4 regions of the Hymenobacter sp. UYP22 genome follow, and region 1 is predicted to be linked to each of the others. Evidence: riboswitches for the same ligand, from Rfam matches in the RefSeq annotation. Region 1 holds a riboswitch; each other region holds the start of a gene.
The links. Region 1 has a riboswitch for S-adenosylmethionine ahead of ABIB60_RS04210 (O-acetylhomoserine aminocarboxypropyltransferase/cysteine synthase family protein). Riboswitches for the same ligand answer to the same signal wherever they lie in the genome.
Positions count from the first base shown of each region.

Region 2: another riboswitch for S-adenosylmethionine. It lies ahead of metH (methionine synthase); the one in region 1 lies ahead of ABIB60_RS04210 (O-acetylhomoserine aminocarboxypropyltransferase/cysteine synthase family protein).
Region 3: another riboswitch for S-adenosylmethionine. It lies ahead of ABIB60_RS09550 (SusC/RagA family TonB-linked outer membrane protein); the one in region 1 lies ahead of ABIB60_RS04210 (O-acetylhomoserine aminocarboxypropyltransferase/cysteine synthase family protein).
Region 4: another riboswitch for S-adenosylmethionine. It lies ahead of ABIB60_RS02910 (amino acid permease); the one in region 1 lies ahead of ABIB60_RS04210 (O-acetylhomoserine aminocarboxypropyltransferase/cysteine synthase family protein).

Region 1 is NZ_JBEPPK010000002.1:174,442-180,364, reverse strand. Features, by position in the region: gene metX (homoserine O-acetyltransferase MetX) at 1-338, opposite strand, end outside; gene ABIB60_RS04210 (O-acetylhomoserine aminocarboxypropyltransferase/cysteine synthase family protein) at 629-2,008, opposite strand; SAM riboswitch class I at 2,391-2,504, opposite strand; gene ABIB60_RS04205 (LysM peptidoglycan-binding domain-containing protein) at 2,861-3,157, opposite strand; gene ABIB60_RS04200 (lipocalin family protein) at 3,385-3,804, shown strand; gene ABIB60_RS04195 (erythromycin esterase family protein) at 3,934-5,923, shown strand, end outside.
Region 2 is NZ_JBEPPK010000002.1:517,196-523,118, reverse strand. Features, by position in the region: gene metH (methionine synthase) at 1-2,585, opposite strand, end outside; SAM riboswitch class I at 2,659-2,772, opposite strand; gene ABIB60_RS05665 (PA14 domain-containing protein) at 3,215-4,336, shown strand; gene ABIB60_RS05660 (SDR family oxidoreductase) at 4,442-5,446, shown strand; gene ABIB60_RS05655 (gluconate 2-dehydrogenase subunit 3 family protein) at 5,532-5,923, shown strand, end outside.
Region 3 is NZ_JBEPPK010000004.1:233,900-239,822, forward strand. Features, by position in the region: gene ABIB60_RS09540 (hypothetical protein) at 1-1,044, shown strand, start outside; gene ABIB60_RS09545 (DUF5694 domain-containing protein) at 1,058-1,912, opposite strand; SAM riboswitch class I at 2,480-2,571, shown strand; gene ABIB60_RS09550 (SusC/RagA family TonB-linked outer membrane protein) at 3,051-5,923, shown strand, end outside.
Region 4 is NZ_JBEPPK010000001.1:672,986-678,908, reverse strand. Features, by position in the region: gene ABIB60_RS02920 (EcsC family protein) at 1-470, shown strand, start outside; gene ABIB60_RS02915 (DUF4890 domain-containing protein) at 615-1,082, opposite strand; SAM riboswitch class I at 1,442-1,534, shown strand; gene ABIB60_RS02910 (amino acid permease) at 1,840-3,288, shown strand; gene ABIB60_RS02905 (CPBP family intramembrane glutamic endopeptidase) at 3,406-4,293, shown strand; gene ABIB60_RS02900 (TSUP family transporter) at 4,387-5,889, opposite strand.

The sequences.
Region 1 (5,923 bases):
CGGATGGTAATAAGCGGAAACTGCTGGTAGGCGGCTTCCCCACTGGTGGGGTCTGGGGTGAGCGGACCAGTAGTGCCGTAGCAGGAGCCCAGCACGTTGGCGCACACGATAAACCACTCACTCGGGTCAAAATGACAGCCAGGACCTACCAAACCGGGCCACCACTCCTGTACATCGGAGTTGGCCGTGAGGGCATGGCACACCCACAGCACATTGTCGCGGGTGGGGCTCAGCTGCCCGTAGGTGTGGTAGGTTACCTCCACGTGCGGCAGCACGGCCCCGTTTTCCAGCCGCAGCGGCCGAGGCAGACGAAACACGTGGGAATCTTCGGAAGGCATTGTGTAGGAGTACTAAAGGAATGCAGTAGGGTAGGATGGGGCTAAAAAGCCACCATGCTGAGCTTGAAGGAGTATGACGCTCTGATCTTACCTAGATGCTATGAATCAAAAACTAGCCCGCGGGCGGAGTCGAATTCTACCCGGCTCCGCCCCGGCTAGGTGCGGGCACCCCTGCTATTCCCGGAGTCTCTCTCGTAAGCCCGGGAATGGGGGCCCGCGCTGCGTGCTGGAAGTTGTGCCGCCGATGGCTCTCTCACCTGCCCTCGGCGGCTTCAACCCCTCTCATAGTTTTACACTTCCAGCGGTGCAGCGTGTTCAGTTTCGGGTTCGGGCAGTAGGGTGCTGTGGGTGTTGGGCGAGGCGGCGTTGCGCACCGCGTCAAATGCCTGCTGCAAATCGGCCCGGATATCCTCAAAATGCTCAATGCCCACCGATAGGCGCAACAACGTGGGCGACACGCCGGCCGCGCGTTGCTCCTGCTCCGAAAGCTGCTGGTGGGTAGTAGCCGAGGGCTGAATGATGAGCGTTTTGGCGTCGCCTACGTTGGCCAGGTGGCTGACCAGCTTCAGGTTATCAATGAACTGGGTGGCAGTTTCCTTGGAGCCTTTGATGGCAAAAGTGAGTACCCCACCGTAGCCGCGCTTCAGGTATTTCTGGGCCAGGATGTGGTAGGGGCTGCTTTTCAGACCAGGGTAGTTCACGGCTTCCACCTGCGGATGCTGCTCCAGCCAGTTGGCCACGCGCAGGGCGTTTTCCACGGTGCGCTCCACCCGCAGACTCAACGTTTCCAGGCCTTGGAGCAGCAGGAAGGAGTTGAACGGGCTCTGCGAGGGGCCAAAGTCGCGCAGCCCCTCTACCCGGGCCCGGATGATAAAGGCGATGTTGCCAAACGGGCCGTTTTTGCCGAATACGTCGTTGAAAATCAGCCCGTGGTACCCATCAGATGGCTCCGTGAACTGCGGGAACTTGCCGTTGCCGAAGTCGTAGGTGCCTCCATCCACAATTACGCCACCCACACTGGTGCCGTGGCCGCCAATCCACTTCGTGGCCGATTCCACCACAATGTTGGCCCCGTGTTCCAAAGGACGGAACAGGTAACCGCCGGCCCCAAACGTATTGTCCACAATAAGCGGCAAATCGTGCTTGCGGGCAATGGCGGCAATAGCCTCGAAATCAGGAATGCTGAAGCTGGGGTTACCGATGGTTTCCAGGTAAATAGCCTTGGTCTTCTCATCAATCAGGGCCTCAAACTTGGCGGGCTGGTCGCCATCGGCAAAACGGACTTCAACGCCTAAACGCTTGAAGGCCACTTTAAACTGGTTGTAAGTGCCGCCGTACAGGTGCGTGGTGCTCACAAAGTTGTCGCCGGCCTGCAAAATGTTGTTGAGGGCAATAAACTGCGCTGCCTGCCCCGAGGATACCGCCAGGGCTGCCACACCACCTTCCAACGCCGCCACCCGCTGCTCGAACACGTCGGTAGTCGGGTTCATCAGGCGAGTATAAATATTGCCAAACTCCTTCAGGGCAAACAGGTTAGCGCCGTGCTCAGCATTCCTGAACACGTAGCTGGTAGTCTGGTGAATGGGTACGGCGCGGGAACCGGTTACGGGGTCAGGCTGCTGGCCGGCGTGGAGTTGGAGGGTCTCGAAATGGAAGTTCTGCGTGGACATGGCAGGGCTGAGTTTGAAGACGTTGGGGGTAGGAAGAGAACCTGAAAGGCAGAGCCGCCGCGAGGGGAATAAGGCCGCGTTGTTCATGCCAAATTGTTGACGATGAAGTTGGTAACGCGTGGGTTGCCTGCCGGATGCCTAGTAGCAGGCACCTTCGGCTCGGGCCGAAGCTAGGCTGGGAGGGAAGAGGGCTGCGGGGCCGGGCTTGCGGCTAGCAACAGCAACAACACGCGCTGCTACAGCAGCGCATTCGCATTCGGCCGGTAGCGGCTGAGGCAGCCGGGGCAACGCAAAAAACCCACGACGAAACAGCAGGCGCAATGGCGGCTGAGGCGGTAGGGGCTGAAAAGGCGAAAGCGAGGGTGTTTTCCATGGTACTCCTGAGTTATATGCCCCGCCGCCGGATGGCTGGTCGGGCAGGAATTGGCACCTTTCGCGCGGTCGAAGGTTGCCAGTGGGTCAGGGAGCCTGTTCTCTCGCCACTTCTGTATAAATCCTATGAGAACTTCCCCGCCGCGAGCGGAGGAGTACCGAGTTGGTAGTGCAAAGGTATAAACGCAGATTTGATATCTGCAAGCATTATTGGGGAAAATGCTGAAATTATTTTTTCTGGCTAATGTCGTTTTATAAACGGATGAGATTATGCGTAAAACATTGTTAATAAGCGGGTAATATAGATAAAAGAGAAGGTAGATATGCCGGGCGAAGTTAATCAGTGACTAAGTTGATCTGTATAAGCCAATAGCTCCAGTGAACAGCCAGGCTGAGTTATTGCGAGTAGCAAGGGGGCTGGCGCACAAAAAAAGCCGCTCTTATAAGAGCGGCTTTCTTGCATATTTTAAAGAATTAACCTTAGCTGGAAGCTTTGGGCAGGGTAAGCACCTGGCCTACTTCAATCTTGTCAGGGTCGGAGCCAATGATGCCTTTATTGGCCTCATAAATCTGGTGCCACTTGGTGCCGTCGCCGTAGTGGTTGCGGGCAATTTTCGAAAGGGAATCACCGCTTACTACGGTATAGGTTTCGCCTTCGGTAGCGGCGGGCTGGTTGGCGTTGCCGAAAAAGTCGGTAGCACCACCGGCGGCAGGTTTGGCGGCTGGCTCAACAGGTTTCTTTTCGCCGTCGTTCGAGAGAAAATCAAACAGTCCCATAGGAGTAGAATCGTTAAGAGTGGGAGGGGAAGCACCGACGTTCGGCCGGGTTGGCAGTCAGTCAGATGCTTCTTACGCCGTGGCAGACATTAGGTTGTAGCTGCACTATGTTCCGCTGGAGCAGGCATCCGCCGGGCAAACATCTTGCGGCGGGGTTCCGTACTAGACGCATTATCGGCCGTTGCGCCGTTGAGTTTGCCACATCCTTCACCCTATTCACTCTCCCCATGAAAACCCTGACCTCTCCCTTCCGCCTCCTGGCCAGCCTGCTGGTGTTGTTGGTTCTCTTCACGGCTGCATCCTGCGGCAGCAAAGAGGGCAAAGTAGAAGGTGTAAATATGCTGTACGGTGCCCAAAGCAAAGTATGGAAAACCGACAAGGAGCTGAGCTCCACCGGCGACAAAGTAAAGCAGACTGATGCGCAGGAAGACGAGCGTATCACCTTCTTCGCCAACGGCCAGTACAACATGACCTCCGCCGCTGGTGCCGTAAACGGTAAGTACGATTTCGACCAAGCTGGTAAAAAAATCACCATGACTCCCGACGGCGCTGCCCAAAGCAACACGTTTGATGTAGTTACCCTCACCGATGACAAGCTGACGCTCAAAGCTCCTACCGGTGCTGAGCTGAAACTCGAAAAAGAATAACCCCGCTGCTAGGTTTGTATAGCAGTCCAAAAAACTCAAAAAAGCCCTTCTGCCCAGTGCAGAAGGGCTTTTTTGATGCATTTTACCGGAAGTATGTAGCTTGCTGATCAACTACATACTATTGTTCCTATGTTTTCTATCCGAATGCTGGCCCTGAGTGGCTTGCTAAGTATGCTTGCCGGGCCGCTACTGGCCCAAAATGCGCCCGGTACTACGGCGGCCGTTGCGCCAATCAAAACCTACCCGGTGCGCACCATCAACCCAACGGACGCTGACTTAAGTGACCTGGAGTTTTTACGGCAGGAAATTGGTCCGGCGCGGGTAGTCATGCTGGGCGAGCCCACCCATGGCGTGGGTACGGCTACCGAGGCCAAAGTCCGGTTGATCCGGTTTCTGGCGGAGCGCATGGGCTTTACCACCGTGGCGTTTGAAAGCAGCCTATATCCGTTAGATCAGGCCGAGCGGGCAATTCAGGCGGGCGCTCCGGTTCCGGCCGCCATTGCCGCTTCCGTGTACCCGGTCTGGACGGAAACCCAGGAGTTTCAGGCGCTGCTGCCGCTGCTGGGCAAGGGCAAGCTGCACGTAGCCGGCTTCGACTCGCAGGTGGGCTGGGGGCACGATGATATGCTGGACGACCTGGAAACCTTTCTGAGACCCGAAAAAGGTAGCTCCGATATTGCCTACGACTACCTGGATGAGTGCATCAGCACAATGGGAGAGCACAACATCTTTCCTCCTTCGCACCAGCTGGTTTTCTTCAAGATGCAGCTTGGCAAGGCGCGAAAAATCCTGGATAAAGTAGCCGCTGGCCCGGACGCTAAACGCCGGGAGCGGGCTGGTTTCTGGTTGCAACAGTTGCGGAGTATACAGGCCCTGGCCCAGGACTACGCCTCCAACGACCCTGGTGCCAAAGATTCGGCCACGTTTAAGGCCGCCGACAGCAACGCCCGCGACGCCCAAATGGCCGATAACCTGCTGTGGTACCTGCGCAACCATCCCCAGGAAAAGGTGATTTGCTGGGGCGCCATCGGGCACCTGTCCAATACCACGGCCGGACTGGATCAGGAAGAGTTAAAAGGATTTCGCCCGATGGGCCAAGCCGTGAAGGCCGCGCTGGGAACGGATGCGGTGTATGTGTTCAGTACAGTAGCCGGTAGTGGTAAGCATGGGTTTGGGTACTGGGGTAAACATCAATCCGTCCCGGCTCCGGCTCTCGGGACACTGGAGGCCGAACTGCTGGCTCAAGGTCAGGAGTACAGCTTTGTGAGCCTGAAGCACGACGCGCCGGGCCGCCGGCTAACCACTTATGCGTTTGAATTTCTGCCGATTTCCGGCCCCTGGAGTGAGGCAATTGATGGGCTCCTCTATCTGAAAACGATAGCCCCGCCCCAGCCTGTGCTGCCGACGGCTGCCGCCCCGCCCAGCCAGGCTGTAGGCGCTGCGGCTCCGCCCGCCGTGCTAAGCCGGCAACGGGCCAATGTGCGCCCAATAGCCGGTAAAACCAGTGCTGCGCTTACGCTCACTGGCACAGTGCTCGACCGCAAAACCGGCCAGCCAGTTCCCTTCGCCACGGTGGCCCTACCCGCCCGCAGTGCCGGCACCGTTACGGACGCGCAAGGCCGGTTCCGGCTGGAGGCCCGGCTGGGGGAGCAAGTGCAGGTGAGCAGCATCGGTTACGAACCGGCTACCCTAGCGGCGCAGCACGCTACGGCCCTACATGTGCGCTTGGTTCCGGCGGCCTTTGCCCTGGCCGATGTACGCGTGAGTGCCCAGTCGCAGGACCCAAAGCGCATCATGAAGAATGTTATCAAGGCCATTGAAACCAACTACGAGCGGCAGGACTATGCCCAGGAGCTGTACGTGCACCGCCGCATTATGGGGTTCGATACGCTGCGTCATGAGCTGGAATACACCGGCCGGCAATGGACGCCTGCGGGCTACCAACATTGGGCGGGCGGCTTTTTGATGCTGGAAAAGCGGCCGGTGATACAGGTACAGGAAAAACGTGAGGCAACGACGAAGGCTGACGGCCACGCGTACAGTGAGCCAGGCTACGGCTTTTCCGGGGGCTTTGACCCGGTGCGCGTTTCGCCGCTGTTTAAATCGGCCACTCTAAGCC
Region 2 (5,923 bases), 340 kb from region 1:
TGCACGATGGGGCCGCTGTAGTTGGGGGCAATCTTCACGGCGGCGTGCAGGCGCGAGGTAGTGGCACCGCCAATGAGCAGTGGGGTTTTGAGGCCGCGCTTCTCCATTTCCTGCGCTACGTACACCATTTCATCCAAGCTCGGCGTAATCAGGCCACTTAGCCCGATGACATCTACCTGCTGCTTCTGGGCTTCGTCGAGGATGGTTTCCAGCGGCACCATCACGCCCAGGTCCACAATGTCGAAGTTGTTGCAGGCCAGCACCACGCCCACGATGTTCTTGCCGATGTCGTGCACGTCGCCTTTCACGGTGGCCAGCAGGATTTTGCCGGCGGTTTGCCGGTCGCCGCTTTGCTTGTCGGCCAGCAGGTAGGGCTCCAGATAGGCTACGGCTTTCTTCATCACGCGGGCCGATTTCACCACTTGGGGCAGGAACATCTTGCCGGCGCCAAATAGGTCACCCACCACGTTCATACCGGCCATCAATGGGCCTTCAATCACCTCCAGCGGGCGGCCTACCAGCTGCCGCACCTCCTCGGTATCCTGGTCGATAAACTCAGTAAGACCTTTTATCAGAGCGTGTTGCAGGCGTTCCTTCACCGGCAAACTGCGCCAGGCGTCGGCCACCACTTCCACTTTGTCTTTCTGCTTCACCGTGTCGGCGAAGTCCACGAGGCGCTCGGTGGCATCGGGGCGGCGGTTAAGCAGCACGTCTTCCACCAGTTCCAGTAGGTCCTTGGGCACCTCGTCGTACACGGCCAGCTGGCTGGGGTTCACTATGCCCATATCCAGGCCGGCCCGAATGGCGTGGTACAGGAACGACGAGTGCATGGCCTCACGCACCACATCGTTGCCGCGGTACGAGAAGCTGATGTTGCTGACGCCGCCGCTGGTGAGGGCGCCGGGCAGATTCTGCTTGATCCAACGGACGGCTTCGATGAAGTCCAGCGCGTAGTTGCGGTGTTCCTCCATACCGGTGCCCACGGTCAGGATGTTGGGGTCGAAGATGATATCCTCGGCCGGAAACCCGACTTCGTTCACCAGAATGTCGTAGCTGCGCTGGCAGATTTCGATGCGCTTCTCGTAGGAGTCAGCCTGGCCGTTTTCGTCGAAGGCCATAACCACCACGGCCGCGCCGTATTGGCGCACGGTGCGGGCGCGCTGCTTGAACACTTCCTCGCCTTCCTTCAGCGAAATGGAGTTGACGATGCTCTTGCCCTGCACGCATTTCAGGCCGGCTTCTAGCACGCTCCACTTCGAGGAGTCAATCATAATCGGCACCCGCGAAATGTCGGGCTCCGAGGCAATGAGGTTCAGGAACGTGGTCATGGCCTGCTCGGAATCCAGCATGCCTTCGTCCATGTTCACGTCAATCACCTGAGCACCGCCTTCCACCTGGTCGCGGGCTACTTGCAGGGCTTGCTCGTAGGCACCGGTACGGATGAGGCGGGCGAAAGCGCGGCTACCGGTCACGTTGCACCGCTCACCCACGTTCACAAATAGGCTTTCCCCGGTGATGCCGAACGGCTCCAACCCGCTCAGGCGGGTGGCCTGGGGCACTTCCGGCAAGGGGCGCGGCTCGTACTTTTCGGCCAGCTTGGCTAGCTCGGCAATGTGCTGGGGCGTGGTCCCGCAACAGCCGCCCACCACCGTCACGAGCCGGTCGGAGAGGTAGCCTTCTACCACGCCCGCAAACTCCTGCGCCGACTCGTCGTAGCCGCCAAAAGCGTTGGGCAAACCGGCGTTGGGGTAAGCGGAAATGTGTACGTCGGCAATACGGCTCAACTCCTTGATGTACACCTTGAGCTGGTCGGCCCCGAGGGCGCAGTTCAACCCCACACTCAGCAGCGGCAGGTGGCGAATGGAATTCCAGAAAGCTTCTACCGTCTGCCCGCTCAGCGTGCGGCCCGAGGCATCCGTAATGGTACCGGAAATCATGACGGGCACCACCCGGCCACCTTCGTCGAAGAACTTCTGCACCGCGTACAGCGCGGCTTTGGCGTTGAGCGTGTCGAAGATGGTTTCGATGAGCAGCGCGTCGGAGCCGCCGTCAATCAGGCCGCGCACCTGCTCGTGGTAAGCGGTGGCCAGCTCGTCAAAGGTCACGGCGCGGAAGCCAGGGCGGTTGACGTCGGGCGAGAGGGAGGCCGTGCGGTTGGTGGGGCCAATGGCCCCGGCTACAAAGCGTGGCTTGGCCGGATTCTGAGCGGTAAACTCGTCGGCGGCTTCCTTGGCCAGCCGAGCTGACTCGTAGTTCAACTCATATACCACGTGTTCCAGCGCGTAGTCGGCTTGGGCAATGGTGGTGCCGCTGAACGTGTTGGTTTCCACCATGTCGGCCCCGGCGGCAAAGTACTCGGCGTGGATGCCCTTGATGATGTCGGGGCGGGTGAGGCTAAGCAGGTCGTTATTGCCGCGCAAGGGGTGCGAGTGGTCGGCGAAACGGGTGCCCCGGAAGTCCTCCTCGGTCAGCGGGTGGCGCTGAATCATGGTGCCCATGGCGCCGTCCAGCACCAGGACGCGCTGGCGCAGAATGTCGTAGAGGGGCGAGTCGGGGCGGGCGGAGGCGGTGAGAACGGTCGGCATATCGGCTCTTCTAAGGAAAATCAGCGGCGAAAAGTGCCTATCCAGAAAGAGCCGGGCGCGGAGGCCGGTTCCGTACTTATCTTCTTTCAAGGCCCGCAAAGGCCTTGAAAAGGGAGTTAGCACCTTGTTTTATTTCAGGTTGCTAAGACGTCATTGGGCCCAATCCCTCGGTCTTTCTGGATAAGTAACACAGCGAAGATACAGCGCAAGCCGCTAAAAACAACAAGCCCGGCCGTTGGCACGGCCGGGCTCTAAGCAAGGAGTAGTGAGGTAGCTAGTCCTTTTTGATGCAGTTGGGCACGGTTTTACCGTCTTTCTTCTTGGTACCGGCTTGCTCGTAGCCTTTCCAGCAGGGGTCTTTTTTGGCGGAGGTTTCTTTCTTGTCAGCCATGGGATGGGGTGGTTTGTTAGTTACGGGAGAGGTACCGGGGTGTACGCAGGAGTGGGCCGCCGAGTTGAACTGGGCAGGCGAGGGGGGGCGGCGTCTGCTGTCTTGGCCGGGCCCGGCCTATGCCCGGGCCGGCAGAGCAGGGCGTTTGGTGGAATGGGACAATGATGCGCTGAGTGCTTCGTTGAAATGAAAGGCAGTTTGCCTAGCTTGGGTCTTCCTTATCACTTCCGCTTTTATCATGCTACCACTATCCTATGCCGCCGGGGTTGCCGCCCTGCTCCTGGCACCGCTCCTCAGCCCCGCCCAGACCCTGACGCCGCGCGGCCTGACGGGCACGTATTACCGGGGACAGAATTTCGAGCGGGCCGTACTGACGCGCATTGACAACCAGCTGGATTTTGAGTGGCGCAAGCTGCCGCCCGCCCCGGGCGTGCCGGCCGAGCATTTCTCGGTGCGCTGGACGGGGTTTCTGGAAGCCCCCGTGACGGGCCAGTACGTGCTGCACCTGACCGTGGACGACGGCGTGCGGGTGTGGCTGGACAACCAGCTGCTGTTCGACTCCTGGCGCGACCAGTACTTTACCAAGGGACAGGCCCGCGTGCGGATGGAGGCCGGGAAGCGCTATGCGCTGCGGGTGGAGTATTATCAGAACGCGCTGGACTCCCGGCTGCTGCTGGCCTGGCAGCGGCCCGACGCGTCGATGGTGGATTTCTTCGGTAGCCAATCCAACGTTCAGCCCATTCCAACGCGCTACCTCTGGTCGGCGCGGCCAGTGCGGGTTAAACTCACCAACGCTGCTGATTCGGCGGCCTATCTGGTCGCCCGGCGGGGCCGTATCAAGTCTACGCCTGTAAAGGCGGCCCTGGTCATCGGGTACCGCCCGCGCCCCACGCCCGCACCGTTGCCAAAACCCACGCCCGTTCTGACTACCAAACCAACTCCCCGGCCCGTCGTGGCCAGCCGGCCGCGCCCGCCTAAGAATGACCGGCCGGCGCTGGCGGAGCTGGGCAACCTGGCCAAAGGCGCGGCCGTGGAACTACCCAACCTGTACTTCACCCAGAGCACCGCCGAGCTGCTGCCTTCGAGCCAGCCCATGCTCAACGAACTGGCCCAGACCCTGCGCCGTCAGCCCGCTCTGCGCCTGGAAGTGGCCGGCCATACCGATAACGTGGGCGAGGCCCACCTGAACCTGCGCCTCTCCCAGCAGCGGGCCCAAGTGGTACGTCGCTACTTGGTCCGGCAGGGTATCGATTCGGTGCGGCTGACGGCCGTGGGCTACGGGGGAACCCGGCCGGTGGCCGATAACCGCCAGCCAGAGCAGAGGCCTCGAAACCGTCGGGTGGAAGTAATAGTGCAGTAATAGCCTGAGCTGCCGCGTGTACGTACATCAATTTGGCCAAGGCTCAACAACCTCAGCAGTTTCGCGTAAGGCATAAGCTCAGCACTATTCCTTACCACTTCCGCTATGGCTGCAAAGAAAGCTGCGACTCCTAAACAAGACGCCACTCCCGCAAATCCTATTCCCGCCAAAGCCGCCAAAACGGCCGCTACGCCCGCCGCCAAACAGGCGTCCAAAGTTGCCGCCGAAGTGCCTGAGCCCGTGAAACGCCCCACGGCCAAGGACATGAAGCAGCACGCCCAAACGCTGCCCTACCCCGCCAAACAGGCCGACATGAAGCTGCAGCCCGGCATGAGCTTCAGTACCTACCGGGCGGCTGGCAAGCTGCAGGATAAAATTGCCCTCATAACCGGTGCCGACTCGGGCATTGGGCGGGCGGTAGCAGTGGCGTTTGCCATGGAAGGAGCTCACGTGGCTGTTCTCTTCAACGAAAACGTGGAAGATGCCGAGGAAACCAAACGGCTAATAGAAGCTCAGCAGCGCCGGTGCATTCTGCTGCAGCTGGATGTGCGTGACCCGGAACAGTGCAAGCAAGCCGTGCGCCGCACCCGCGCCGAGTTAGGTGGCCTCAACATTCTGGTCAATAACGCGGCCTTCCAGATGGCCCAGGAGAAGTTCGAGGATATTTCGGAGGAGCAAATCCGCCGCACGTTCGATACTAACATTCTCGGCTACATCTGGATGGCGCAAGCCGCCATTCCTCACTTCAAGCAGGACGACTGCATCATCAACACCGGCAGCATTGTAGGCCTCACTGGCATTCCTATTCTGGTGGATTACGCCTGCACGAAGTCGGCCATTCATGCCCTTACCAAAAGCCTAGCTACTTATCTGGGAGAAAAGGGTATCCGGGTGAATTGCGTGGTGCCCGGCCCCGTCTGGACGCCCAACATTCCCGGCACCATGCCCCGGGAGGAGGTGGAAAAATTTGGCTACGAGGTGGCCCTGGCCCGCCCTGGTCAGCCTGAGGAGCTGGCTCCTGCCTACGTGCTGCTGGCCTCCCAGGACGGCTCCTTTATGACTGGCTCCCTGGTGCACGTTACCGGCGGCAAAATGAGCAGCGACCAATAAGTAAACGGGTGAAGCGGTGAAGTTGCGAAGCGCCGTTGGCCAGCAGCTGCCTTTCACAAGTTCGCAAACTCTCCACCTCACCCCTATGAAATATCCCCAAGGCACCGTCCGGGCGCTGCTTGATTCCGAGCATGTGACGCCCGCCACCAAAGCGGCGCTGGAAGCCCGGCTCACTATTTCGACAAACTATGTGCCGCAGTTTTTCGACGCCGATACCTACCAGTTGTTACGGGCCGTGGCTGCCCGCCTTTTCCCCCAGCCCGAACGGGAAGCGCCCATTGAGCTGGCCCCGAACGTGGATAAGCGGCTGGCGGAAGGCCGGGCCGATGGCTGGCGCTATGATGTGATGCCCCCCGACCGGGAAGCCTACCGGCTGGGCCTGGGTGGTATCAATCAGGCGGCCCAGGCGCAGTTTCAGCAGCCGTTTATGGAGCTTAATGAAACCGCCCAGGATACTGTGCTGGGGCAGTTGGCGGC
Region 3 (5,923 bases), on a different contig from region 1:
GATACGCTGGCCCGCTATGCGGGTCACCCCGACTTTGCGGCGTTTGGACGCTCTGTATCCGCATTGGTAACTGCTCCACTCACCAGTTCTCCCCCACCCGATATTCCGGAGCTGCTGGGCATGGCGCTGCTTTCTTACCCAGAGCGGCTGCTATTGGGTTACTTTCTGGGGCGGGTTACACGCCCGGTTGCTCCTACTGGCGCGGCCGCCCCGCTGGCTTTGCGGTTGGCGGCCCACCCGGCCGGTCAAGAGCTGTTTGTGGAGTCATTTGTTGACCTAGCTTACCTGACCGGAGCGTACGGAGAAATACTGACGGAATACCTACGGCACAAACGCACTCCTGAAGCCCAGCTTTTCGGGCACTGCACCTTGTTTTTGGGAGAGTTTCTGGCCGAAGATACCGCCGCCTGGCAGACGCGCCTGCCGTTGCTACTAGCCTTACCTGTGCCCCCCAAAACGCACGCCTTTCCCCGGGGACGACGAGCGTTTGCCCAGATAATGGCAGCTTGGTATGAAGCGCCTAATCAGCCATTATCAAACGCGCTGTTGCAGCAGTTGCAGCAGGAAGCAGCTAGCATTCCGCAGCCTACTCTGCCCTCGCCAGCCTTACCTGATTTTTATAATCTCTTTCCGGCCGGTTATCATTTTCTGGTAGCGGAGGCACTATTCCTTACTCAGCAGTTTGCCGCTCTGACTGATTGGATAGCCACAACGTGGGCGGCATTTCCAACGGTAGCTGCCCTACAACAGAATGTATACGCCGAGCTACTGCGGGCTTTTGAGGCGGTAGCTCATTTGCGTACCGGCCAAACAACTACCAGACCAGAAGGCCTGCAAGCCCTATTTACCCTAGACACGCACACTTGGCTACTTGATTACTATCAAGTGTATCTGTGGCTAACTGGGTTGCATTTCACTACAGACAGTGCGGAGGTATCCCGGCTGCAGATTTCAGTTCAGGAATTTGCCTCACGCCACCGCATGCCTTTCTTTCAACAGGTGGCAAAGAATATACTCACCTGCTCTGATGGCCGACGCCAATAGCACAACCATTGGCTTACTTCTTCAGGTACTTCCGCGACTCCATCACCCGAAACTCCGGGTCACTGGCGAAGATGCTTTGCAGGGAGCCGATGTGCGCGGCCCCGAACAGCGCCAGCACCCGCTGCGGGCGGCTCTGCAAGGCCTGCGTGACGATGTTGGAGTAGATTTTATAGTCCCGGTTTTTGAACACCGAAATCAACTCCGCCCCAATGTAGCGGGGGTTTACGAAGGCCGTATCCACGGCCGCATCGGGGTTGGTGAAGCGGCTGTTCATTACCCGGGCGGGCGTCACGTAGCGCAGCCGGTACACCAGGTTGTACAGCTCCGGCTGGTTGATGGCGGCCAGGTACCGGTACAGGGGCAAGCTCCCATCTTCCAGCGCGGCCCTTTTGGCGCCGGCTACTTTGCTCAGCTCCGCGCCAGCCTGCTGGTATACCTCAATATTCTGGCCGGTGCGCAAAATACCCTGCGATGTACCGCCCGGGGCATTGGCGCAGTAAATTTTGGGCAGTTGCAGCTGCTTGCCCAACCGGAACGCCACCTGGTAAATCTCACTGCGGCCGCCGGGCAGGGTGGCCAGGTCCAGCTTACCCTGGCGGTACAGGGCGTAGAGGCTGTCGAGGCGGGGCTGCTCCTCGGGCAGGGCTTCTACCACCAGCATATCGGGTTGGTAGTTGGCAATGGCGGCCGTGAAGCGGCTGATATTCTGCTGGCCTTGGGGCGTCAGCACATCGGTGGTGGGCTTATCGGCTTTGTAAATCTGGTTCAGATGGTCGCAGCCCACAACCATAACCTCGGTGGTGGGCTTCTGGGCCAAGCTGGCGTAAGAAAAAGCGGCAAACAGGATGGAAAGACAGGTTTTCTTCATGAATGGCAAGTAGATAATCGGCTAGGCTATGTGAACAGTCGCGCCGAAGGAACGTCATGCAGAGCGCAGCGAAGCATCTCGTGTGCGGAAGTCTGCTTACCCTCGCAACATCAGCACGCGAGATGCTTCGCTGCGCTCTGCATGACGTGCTATGTAAAACATTTCGTCGACTGTCCACACGCTCTAGAAGCGCGAGTTACAATCAATGGTCGGATAATCAGCTGCTGGCCCGCGGGCCGGTGCGTATGTCAGCAACTGGCTTGAGCCCGCCGGGTACAAGCCAGTTGCTGGCAGCTGCTGGCCCAGAGGACGCCTGCTGCTTGCCAAAACGTTGCCCGACGGCTCTTAAAGCAGAATAATTTCATTGAAAAACTGCGGCAATCAGACCCACAAAGCAGGTATTTATAACACCTAAATAGCGCTTAAAATAAGCAAAAAGGAATATTTTGAGCACGAACGCCCAGGTGGAACTGTTGCCCTAATAGCCGGCGCTGAAACAAAAATTTGGTTTTTCGAAAAGCGCGCCAGTACATTTGCAACATCAATTCTTTACCCCACAAAGGATTGTTTTTATACAGAGGCGCGGAGAGACAGGCTCGATGAACCGCCGACAACCCCCGGAACATCCGGAACGGTGCCAAGTCCTGACCATATAAAAACAACAACGCCGTGAAGTCCTTCACCAGCACCCCCAGCAGTACCCGTACCCGCGCATCCGTACAGCATGGATGTTGTGGCCTGATGCGTGGCGCCGTCTGTATGCGGATGGTGGGCATGGGCTGCTAAGGCATAGGGTTACCCTTTCTTGCTTTTTGCTTGCCGGTAGAGCGGAGCGGTAGCGCGCCACTGTTCTACGCCGTACCCGGGCCCACCATGCCCGCGGGGTTTTTCTGTGCGCCGACTGCTTCGGCCTCTGGAATAGCCTGATCCTCCCTACTTCCTTTCTCCGCAAACTGCTAGTTCCACCGGCCCCTTGCCGGCCTACTGGCCCCCGGCTGTGCACAAGCTGGGTGTAGGAGCGGAAGTTTTACCCCAGGGTTTTTGCCCTCTTTGGTATTCACCTCCCAACGCGCCCGCGCAGCCCCCGAGTAGGCTGCTGTTACGGCTGCGCATGCTCATCCCTTGCTTTTTCTGCAGTATGAAATCCTCTACCCTTCTGGCGGTGCCAGCAGTGGTGGCAGGCCTGGCCCCGGCGAGTTTCGCCCAGACGGCCGCCTCCTCCATAACCGGCACCATCGTAGATGCCACGGACCGCAGCCCCTTGCCGGGCGTTACGGTGGTGGTCCAAGGCACCACCGTAGGCGCCTCTACCGGCCCCGATGGCACTTTTTCGCTGACCCTACCGCCTGGTAGCAGCACCCTAACAGTTAGCGCCATTGGCTACGAAAGCCAGACCGTGGATGCTTCCGCCGGCCCGGTGCGTGTGGCCCTGAAAGCCGACGTGAAGCAACTATCGGAGGTGGTGGTGACGGGCTACAGCGAGCAAAACCGCAAGACCCTGACCAGCGCTATCAGCTCGGTGAAGGGTGATGCGCTGAAGGACATTCCGGCGGCCAGCCCCGACCAGCTGTTGCAGGGCAAAGCGCCCGGCGTGCAGGTATCGGCCAACTCGGGGGTGCCGGGCGGCGGGGTGTTCATCCGCATCCGGGGCAGCAACTCCGTGAATGCCAGCAACGACCCCCTGTACGTGGTGGACGGGGTGTTCATCAACAACACCAACCTGATTGCCACCGGCCTGGGCAACCAGGTATCCAGCAACCCGCTGGCCGACATCAACCCCCAGGATATCGAGAGCATCGAAATCCTGAAGGACGCCAACGCCACGGCCATCTATGGGTCGCGCGGGGCCAATGGGGTGGTGCTCATCCAGACCAAGCGCGGCAAGGCCGGCGACAAAACCCGCATCACCTTCAACACCTACCACGGCTGGTCGAAGGCGCCCAAACAGTACGAGCTGGTGAACGGCCCGGAGCTGGCTCAGCTGGAAAACGAGCGGTTTCTGAACGACGGCGGCAACCCCGCCCAGCTGCCCTACCGCCCAGTGGCCGCCGGGGGGCGCGGCCTACCCGAGGAGCAGCAAACCTACGACCGGCTTTCTGATGTGTTCCGCACGGCCCAGACCCAGAGCTACGAGCTGTCGGCGGCCGGGGGCTCGGCTAAAACGCAGTTCTACATCGGAGGCGGCTATTTCCGGCAGGAAAGCATTGCCAAGCCTACCAACTTCGACCGGTTTAGCCTGCGCGTGAACCTGGATAACTCCGTGACCGATAGGCTGCGCATTGGAACCAGTACGGCCCTCACGCGCACCCACCGCAACGTGAGCAGCAACGACAACAACCCGGTGGGCGTCATCAACTCGGCCCTATTTCCGCGCACCAACCTGCCAATTTACAACCCCGACGGCACTTACGCCAAGTACGGCTCCTTCGATAATCACCAGGCCCTGATTGACAATCTGAACAACGATGCGGTGGGCTCCCGCGTCATCTCAAATGTGTATGGGCAGTACCAATTCGGCAAGCACCTGACCCTGCGCAGCAGTTGGAGCATCGACTTCAACGACATGTACGAGAACAACTTCAACAACACGCTCATCCTGGCCGGGCAGCCCCGGGGCACGGCTACTTCCTTCCTATCCCGCGACATCACTCTGCTCAACGAGCAGACTTTGAACTACTCGGTGGATTTCGGCGAGGACCATTCGTTGCAGGCCCTGGTGGGCAATACCATCCAGAAAAACACCTTCCAGCGCACCAGCCTCTCGGGCCAGCAGTTCCCCAGCAATGATTTGACCAGCATTGCCTCGGCCGCTACCCAAACGGGTTCCTCGTCCCGCTCCCAGGCCGGGCTGTTATCCTTCTTCGGCAAAGCTACCTACAGCTTTAAGCAGCGCTATACCGCCGATGTGAGCTTGCGGGCCGACGCATCCTCCCGCTTCGGGGCCGACAACCGCTGGGGCTACTTCCCGGCCGTGGGCCTGGGCTGGCGCCTGAGCGAGGAAGAGTTTATCCGGAACCTGAACGTGTTTCAGGAGCTGAAGCTGCGCGGCAGCTTGGGCAAAACGGGCAACCAGGCCGGCATCAGCGACTTTGCCGCCCGCGGGCTGGTGCAGGGCGGGGCCAACTACCTCGATTTGCCCGGTACCGCCCCCCTTCAGCTGGCCAACCCCAATTTGAGCTGGGAAAGCACCCGGCAGTGGAACGTAGGCCTGGATGCAGCTGTGCTGCAAAACCGCCTGCTGCTGGAGCTGAATTACTACGACAAGTACACCTCGGGTCTGCTGCTGAACGTGCCGGTGCCGCGCAAAACGGGTTTTGCCTCAGTGGTGGAAAACTACGGGGCCGTGAGCAACAAGGGCTTCGAGGTGCAGCTAACGGCCAACTGGCTGCCCCGCACCTCGGCCGTGCAGTGGAGCACTACCGCCAACGTGGCCCGCAATGTGAACCGCATCGAGAAGCTGGCCGCGCCCATTACCTCCGGCTCCCGCGACATATTCCGGCTCGAAGAGGGAGCTCCGCTCTATTCCTTCTGGCTTTATCACCAAACCGGCGTGAACCCCGAAACCGGCGACGCCCAGTACAAGGACGTGAATGGCGACGGGCAGATTTCGGTGGCCGACCGCCAGCTGGTGGGCAACGCCTGGCCCAACTATTTCGGGGGCGTAACCAACTCGGTGAGCTACAAAGGCCTGGATTTTGGCTTCACCCTGAACTTCGAGCAAGGCGCGAAAATCATGAACATGAACCGCTTCTTCCTGGTGCACGGTGGCACGCAGAGCAACATCGGCTACCTGCGCGAACAGCTGGACCGTTGGCAGAAGCCCGGCGACATCACCAACATTCCGCGCCTGACTACCAACCCGGCCTCCAACAACTACGGCGGCGTGGTGCAGAACCTGAGCGACCGGTACCTGGAGGATGGCTCCTTTCTGCGCCTACGCACCATTTCGCTGGGCTACACGGTGCCCCAGCAGGTAGTAGGCCGGGCCCGCCTCAACTCCCTGCGCGTGTA
Region 4 (5,923 bases), on a different contig from region 1:
CATACCGAAACACGGCGGCCCTGGAAGGCGGCGTAACCGGGGCCGGCGGCTTTCTGTTGGGCCTCGCCGATTTTCCGCTGCTACTAGGCATCAAACTCAAACTGCTGTTTGACATTGCCGCCCTGTACGGCCACGATGTACGCAGCTTCCCCGAGCGGCTGTATCTGCTGCACATCTTCCAACTAGCCTTCAGCAGCCAGTACACCCGCCGCGAAACCTACCGGCAACTCGCCGATTGGCCCACCACGGAAGCCACCATGACGGCCGAATCATTTGACTGGCGCATCTTCCAGCAGGAGTACCGCGACTATATTGACCTGGCGAAACTGGCCCAACTGGTGCCGGTGATAGGGGCTGCCGTGGGCGCGGTGGCCAACTACCGCCTACTCGTGCAGCTCGGCGAAACGGCCATTATGTGTTACCGCCTGCGCTGGTTTGCCGAGCAGGGCCGTTTGCCGGATCAGGCGTAGAAACGTGGTCCTTCGTGGTTGCCGCTGGAACAACGGACCCAGGCAGCCTCCCTATGCTCCAACGCAGCATGGCTACGCCTCCTCACCAACAAACAGCCCCGACGGAAACCATCGGGGCTGCTGGGAGAGAGAAAGTAGGGGAGGCTAGCTTTTGCCTTGTTTCAGGCCCGGCTTCATGCCCTGGCGGTGCGCTTTGTGCTTCGCCATTTTATCGGCTTGGAGTTGGGTGTATTTGGCGTACTGGTCGGCACTCAGGATTTGCTTGAGCTGGGCTTCATACTGGGCTTTCTCCGCCTTCATGGCCTCGTGATGCTGCTTTCTGTCGGCGGGGGCGGCTGTGCCGGCCTGGGCTTTGTGCGCCTGCATCTGCTGGGCCCGGGAGAGGTGCAGCTGGCGCACCTGCTGGGTTTGGGTGGCCGAAAGTCCGAGCTTTTTGGTTAGGCTTTGGGCGGCGTGGTCGGCGCGCTGCTCAGGGGTTTTGGCAGTTTTGGTGCCCTGCATTTTTCCACCTTTCATGTGCTGGCCGTGGGCGGCTTTCACCGGAGTGGTTTGGGCCGAGGCCACAGCGGCCGACAAGGAGAAGGCGGTCAGAAGAACGAGGAGCTTTTTCATGAGGCTATGGTGAAGGAGTTGTAGTTGAGTGGAGAGGCCCGCCACCGTCCGGACTGGCAAGCGGGCTGCTGATGGAGCATTTGCAAGTCCGGTGCCAGTTTTGGTGCCAATAGGGTAAAACAGCCTCCCGTAAAAATTTAAATTTTTCGATTAAACCTCAGTCTGCGTCCTGCGTCGCGGGTTTTTAGACGGCTTTGGGTGTCATAAGATGACAGTCAGTAGGTAGGGTTTCCAGCCCATGCCTGACATAGCAGCTACTAGAGAAGTGGCTGCGCATGGAGGCCGTTTTTTGCTCTGTTTGCGGGGGCAGCAATCCGGCTTTACCTTTGCGGCATCAATTCTTTTTAGCCGAAGGATTGTTTTTATACAGAGGCGCTGAGAGACAGGCTCGATGACGCGTCGGCAACCACCCGCAAGCTGCGGAACGGTGCCAATTCCTGACCATATAAAAACAAGTTGCCGTGCGCTTTTTGCCCTGCTTACCAGCCCGTGTTGCCGTTTCTGCCGCCATTTTGTGCCCCTTGGGTACGGCCGCAGCCTGTTGTAGCCCGCGTTGTTGTAGCTAGCCCGTAGCCCAGAGCGTGTGCGCCGCCAGGTGCCCGCCCGCTATTCTCTGCTAGTACTGTGCCGGAGCCGGGCCTGGGGCTGGTTGCCTGACGCCCGTGGCCGCGCCGGTTTCAGCGTAGTGCGGCCCGCTTCATCTGCTTACTTCCCTCTTTTTTACGACCTGCCGGGCCGTAGTCCGGCGTACCTTTTTATGCTTAGAAAATCACTGGAACTGCTGCGGCAGGAGGCGGCCGAAACCGGCGCCGGAACGCTCAAACGAAGTCTGAACGGCTTCAACCTCATTGCCATTGGCATTGGGGTAATTATTGGAGCGGGCTTATTCTCACTTACTGGCATTGCGGCGGCCAACAACGCCGGCCCGGCCGTTACGCTTTCGTTCGTGGTGGCGGCGGTGGGCTGCGCCTTCTCGGCGCTGTGCTACGCCGAGTTTGCCTCCATGGTACCAGTAGCCGGTTCCGCCTACACCTACGCCTACGCTACCATGGGTGAGCTGTTTGCCTGGATTATTGGCTGGGATTTGGTGCTGGAGTACTCAGTAGGCGCGGCCACGGTGGCCATCAGCTGGTCGCAGTACCTGCTTAAGTTTCTCAGTAAGTACGGCATTAACCTGCCCCCGCAGCTGGTCATGTCGCCCTTTGAAACGGCCACGCTGGCCAATGGCAGTGAGGTGCACGGCTTCGTGAACGTGCCGGCCATGCTCATCGTGCTGGCCATCACCATGATTATCATTCGGGGTACCTCGGGCTCAGCCTGGTTTAATGCGCTGGTCGTTACGCTGAAGGTGGCCGTGGTGCTGGTGTTTATCGGCTTGGGCTGGCAGTACATCGACCCCACCAACTATCAGCCCTACATTCCGCAGAACACCGGCACCTTCGGGGAGTTTGGCTGGAGCGGGATTTTGCGCGGGGCCGGGGTGGTGTTTTTCGTGTTTATTGGCTTCGATATTGTGGCCACCATGGCGCAGGAAACCAAGAATCCGCAGCGCAACATGCCCATCGGTATCATTGGCTCCCTGCTAATTTGCACCGTGCTGTTCGTACTGTTCGGGCACGTAATGACTGGTTTGGCCAACTACACCGAGTTTAAAAACAGCGCCGCACCCGTGGCCATTGCCATCGAGAAAACGCCGTACGCCTGGTTGTCCTCGGCTGTCATTCTGGCTATCATCATCGGCTATACCTCCGTAATTCTGGTGGATTTGCTGGGTCAGAGCCGGGTGTTTTTCAGCATGGCCAAAGATGGGCTGCTGCCCCCGGTGTTCTCCCGCATTCATGAGCGTTTCCGCACGCCCCTGCAGTCGAACTTGCTGCTGGGCCTGTTTATTGCCCTGTTTGCGGGCTTCGTGCCTATTTCCGTGGTGGGTGAGATGACGAGCATTGGTACACTGCTGGCCTTCGTGATGGTGTGCGTGGGTATTCTGATTATGCGCAAGCGGGAGCCAGATGCTCCGCGCGGCTTCCGCACGCCCTGGGTGCCAGTGGTGCCCATTCTGGGTATTCTCACCTGCGTGGTAATGATGGTATCCTTGCCCTGGGAAACCTGGCTGCGGCTGGCGGTGTGGCTGGCCATCGGTCTGGCCATTTACTTCGGCTACGGTCGCAAGCACAGCAAGCTAGGTAATCCGGCAAAAGCTGAATAGGAAGAAAAGAAGCTAGCAGGTAAGCCTGTTGCCGCAGCCGGGACCGTAAGGTTTCGGCTGTTTGCGTTGCTGAGCTCCTTGCGCGTAGCTTTGGCTCTCATTCTATTCAGTTTTTCTGTGGAATCTATTGTTATCGAAGCGCCCGTGGCGGCGCCCAGCCCGCCGGCTACAGTGTATCCAACTATCAAGGAAAGCTGGGCATTTTTGGGGTGGTATCTGCTACTGTCGTTGCTGGTTGGGGTGCCCATTTTACTGGTCGGAGAGAAGCTGCTGGGTATGACCCGGCCCGTTACGCTGCTGCTCATGGGCGTTGGTACCAACGCTGGCTTGCTGGGGATTCTCTGGTGGAAACAGAAGGTGCGCTGGCCCGGTATCAACCTGCACGGCCACGTGCCCGGCTGGCTGCTGCTCGCCTTGCCGGTGCTGGTGGTATCAGCCGACATGGTGCTGACGCTGGTTCATTTTCTGCACCTGCCCAAGTTCTCCTCCGGCGAAGCTTACCGGGAACTGATGAAAGTGCCGGTCGTTGGGTTTCTTATGCTGTGCGTGGTGGCACCAGTATTGGAAGAACTGCTGCTGCGCGGAGTGGTATTGCAGGGGCTATTGCGCAACTTCCCCACCCGTCCTTGGATTGCCATCGGCCAGTCGGCCCTTGTTTTCGGGGTTATGCATATGAATCCGCCGCAAAGCCTAGCTACATTCTTTCTGGGGTTGCTGATGGGCTGGCTGTATTACCGCACCCGCTCCCTGTGGCTGTGCATGGGTGTGCACTTCCTTAACAATTTCTTCGCGTTTAATGCGCTGTTGTATCAGAAAGCAGGTAAATCCACCGACGAGGTAGCCGCCTTTGGTCACCCCTGGGCCTACACCGTGGTAGTGGTGCTGAGCGCACTGGTGTTGTGGAGCTTGCTATGGATGGTGCAGCGTGCCACCTCCCCGCCACCGGTCCATTCGCCGGTCGACGAGCTTCCGCAACCGGCCGAATTGCAACCGAACAGCATATAAATAGCCGGTGAAACTCTGCGCTAAGATGAGAACCGCCCCATCGGAACATTCCGGTGGGGCGGTTTGGCATTGAAGCACAAACGAATACAGGGGCTACATGAACACCTTGCGCAGGGCCCATAGGCTCCACACAATTACCATCAGGCCCACGCCCACAAACATCCAGCGCACGGGCAGGCGGCCGGCTAGGCGGGCGGCCAGGGGCGCGGCGGCCACGCCCCCGATAATCAGGCCCAGGATAATCTGCCAGTGCGAAATGCCCAGGGTGGCGAAGAACGTAACGGCGCTGGCAAACGTGACGAAAAACTCCGTGACGCTGACCGAGCCGATGACGTACTGCGGGGTGCGGCCCCCGGCAATAAGCGTGCTGGTAACCAGGGGGCCCCAACCGCCCCCGCCAAACGAGTCGAGGAAGCCCCCGGCCGCCGCCAGCAGCCCCAACTTCTGGTGCTTTTTACGCGGACCGGGCTTAGAAAAGGCCTTTGAGATGATGCGCACACCCAGCAGCAGCAAGTACGCCGCCAACAAGGGCTTTACGTAGCTGCCGTACTTTTCCCCAAACGTGGCCAGCAAATACGCCCCCGTAATAGCGCCCAGCACGCCCGGAATTAGCAGGACTTTGAACAGGCGCTTGTTTACATTGCCGAAGCGGTAGTGGTGGTAGCCCGAGGCCCCGCTGGCAAACATTTCGGCGGTGTGGATGCTGGCACTCACGGCGGCCGGCGCAATGTTAAGGCTCATCAGGCTGATGGCCGTAATTACGCCGTAACCCATGCCCAGCAGCCCGTCAATCAGTTGGGCCCCAAACCCAATAGCCACGAACAGCCAGAAGGTTTCGGCGTGGGTGGCCGCCGTCCACACTTGGCTCCAGGTGAAGTAGTAGCTCAGAATGTTGAATACCAGCATGGCCGCAAATGCTAGCAAGGAGGCCGTGGCAATACGCCGCCACCGCAGCGCCGCCGGCGACTCATAGGCCGGCCCGCCAGTCAGCTCGGCCGTCACGGCATTCAGCGACTTCACTTTATGGGCGAAGTCGCCGCCCACCTTCTCCCGGATACTGGCCATACGCTGGAGCACATCGTGCAACTCATCGGGCAGGGCATGGGTGAGCATTTCGCGCAGGCGCTTGGCAATGGTGGGCGACTTGCCGTTGGTACTGATGGCAATTTTTAGGTCGCCCTTCTGCACAATGGAGCCCAGGTAAAAGTCGCAGGCGGCGGGCGTATCGGCTACGTTGCAGAGCAGGCGCTGGCGCGTGGCATCCGCCCTGATGCGCCGATTCAGCTCCTTATCATGCGTGGCCACAATCACCAGGTCGTGGCCCACCAGCGTGGTGGGGTCGTAAGGCTGCTCACGCAGCTGCACAGCCGGGTGGCGCTCGGCCAGCACCCGCAGCTCCGGCCCAAACCGGGTGGCCACTACCGTAACGGCCGCATCGGGGCTGTTGGCTAGTATGGCCGAGAGCTTTTCGTAGCCTGTCGCCCCGCCGCCTACCAGCAGTACGCGCAGCTGTTCCAGCTTCAAAAACACCGGAAACAACCGGTTGCCATTGGGCAGCTCGGGCTGGGGCAGGGCGCTATCGGAGGAAAACGGCATGACGAAAGGTAGGTACAAGCAGCCGGGCCGTGGC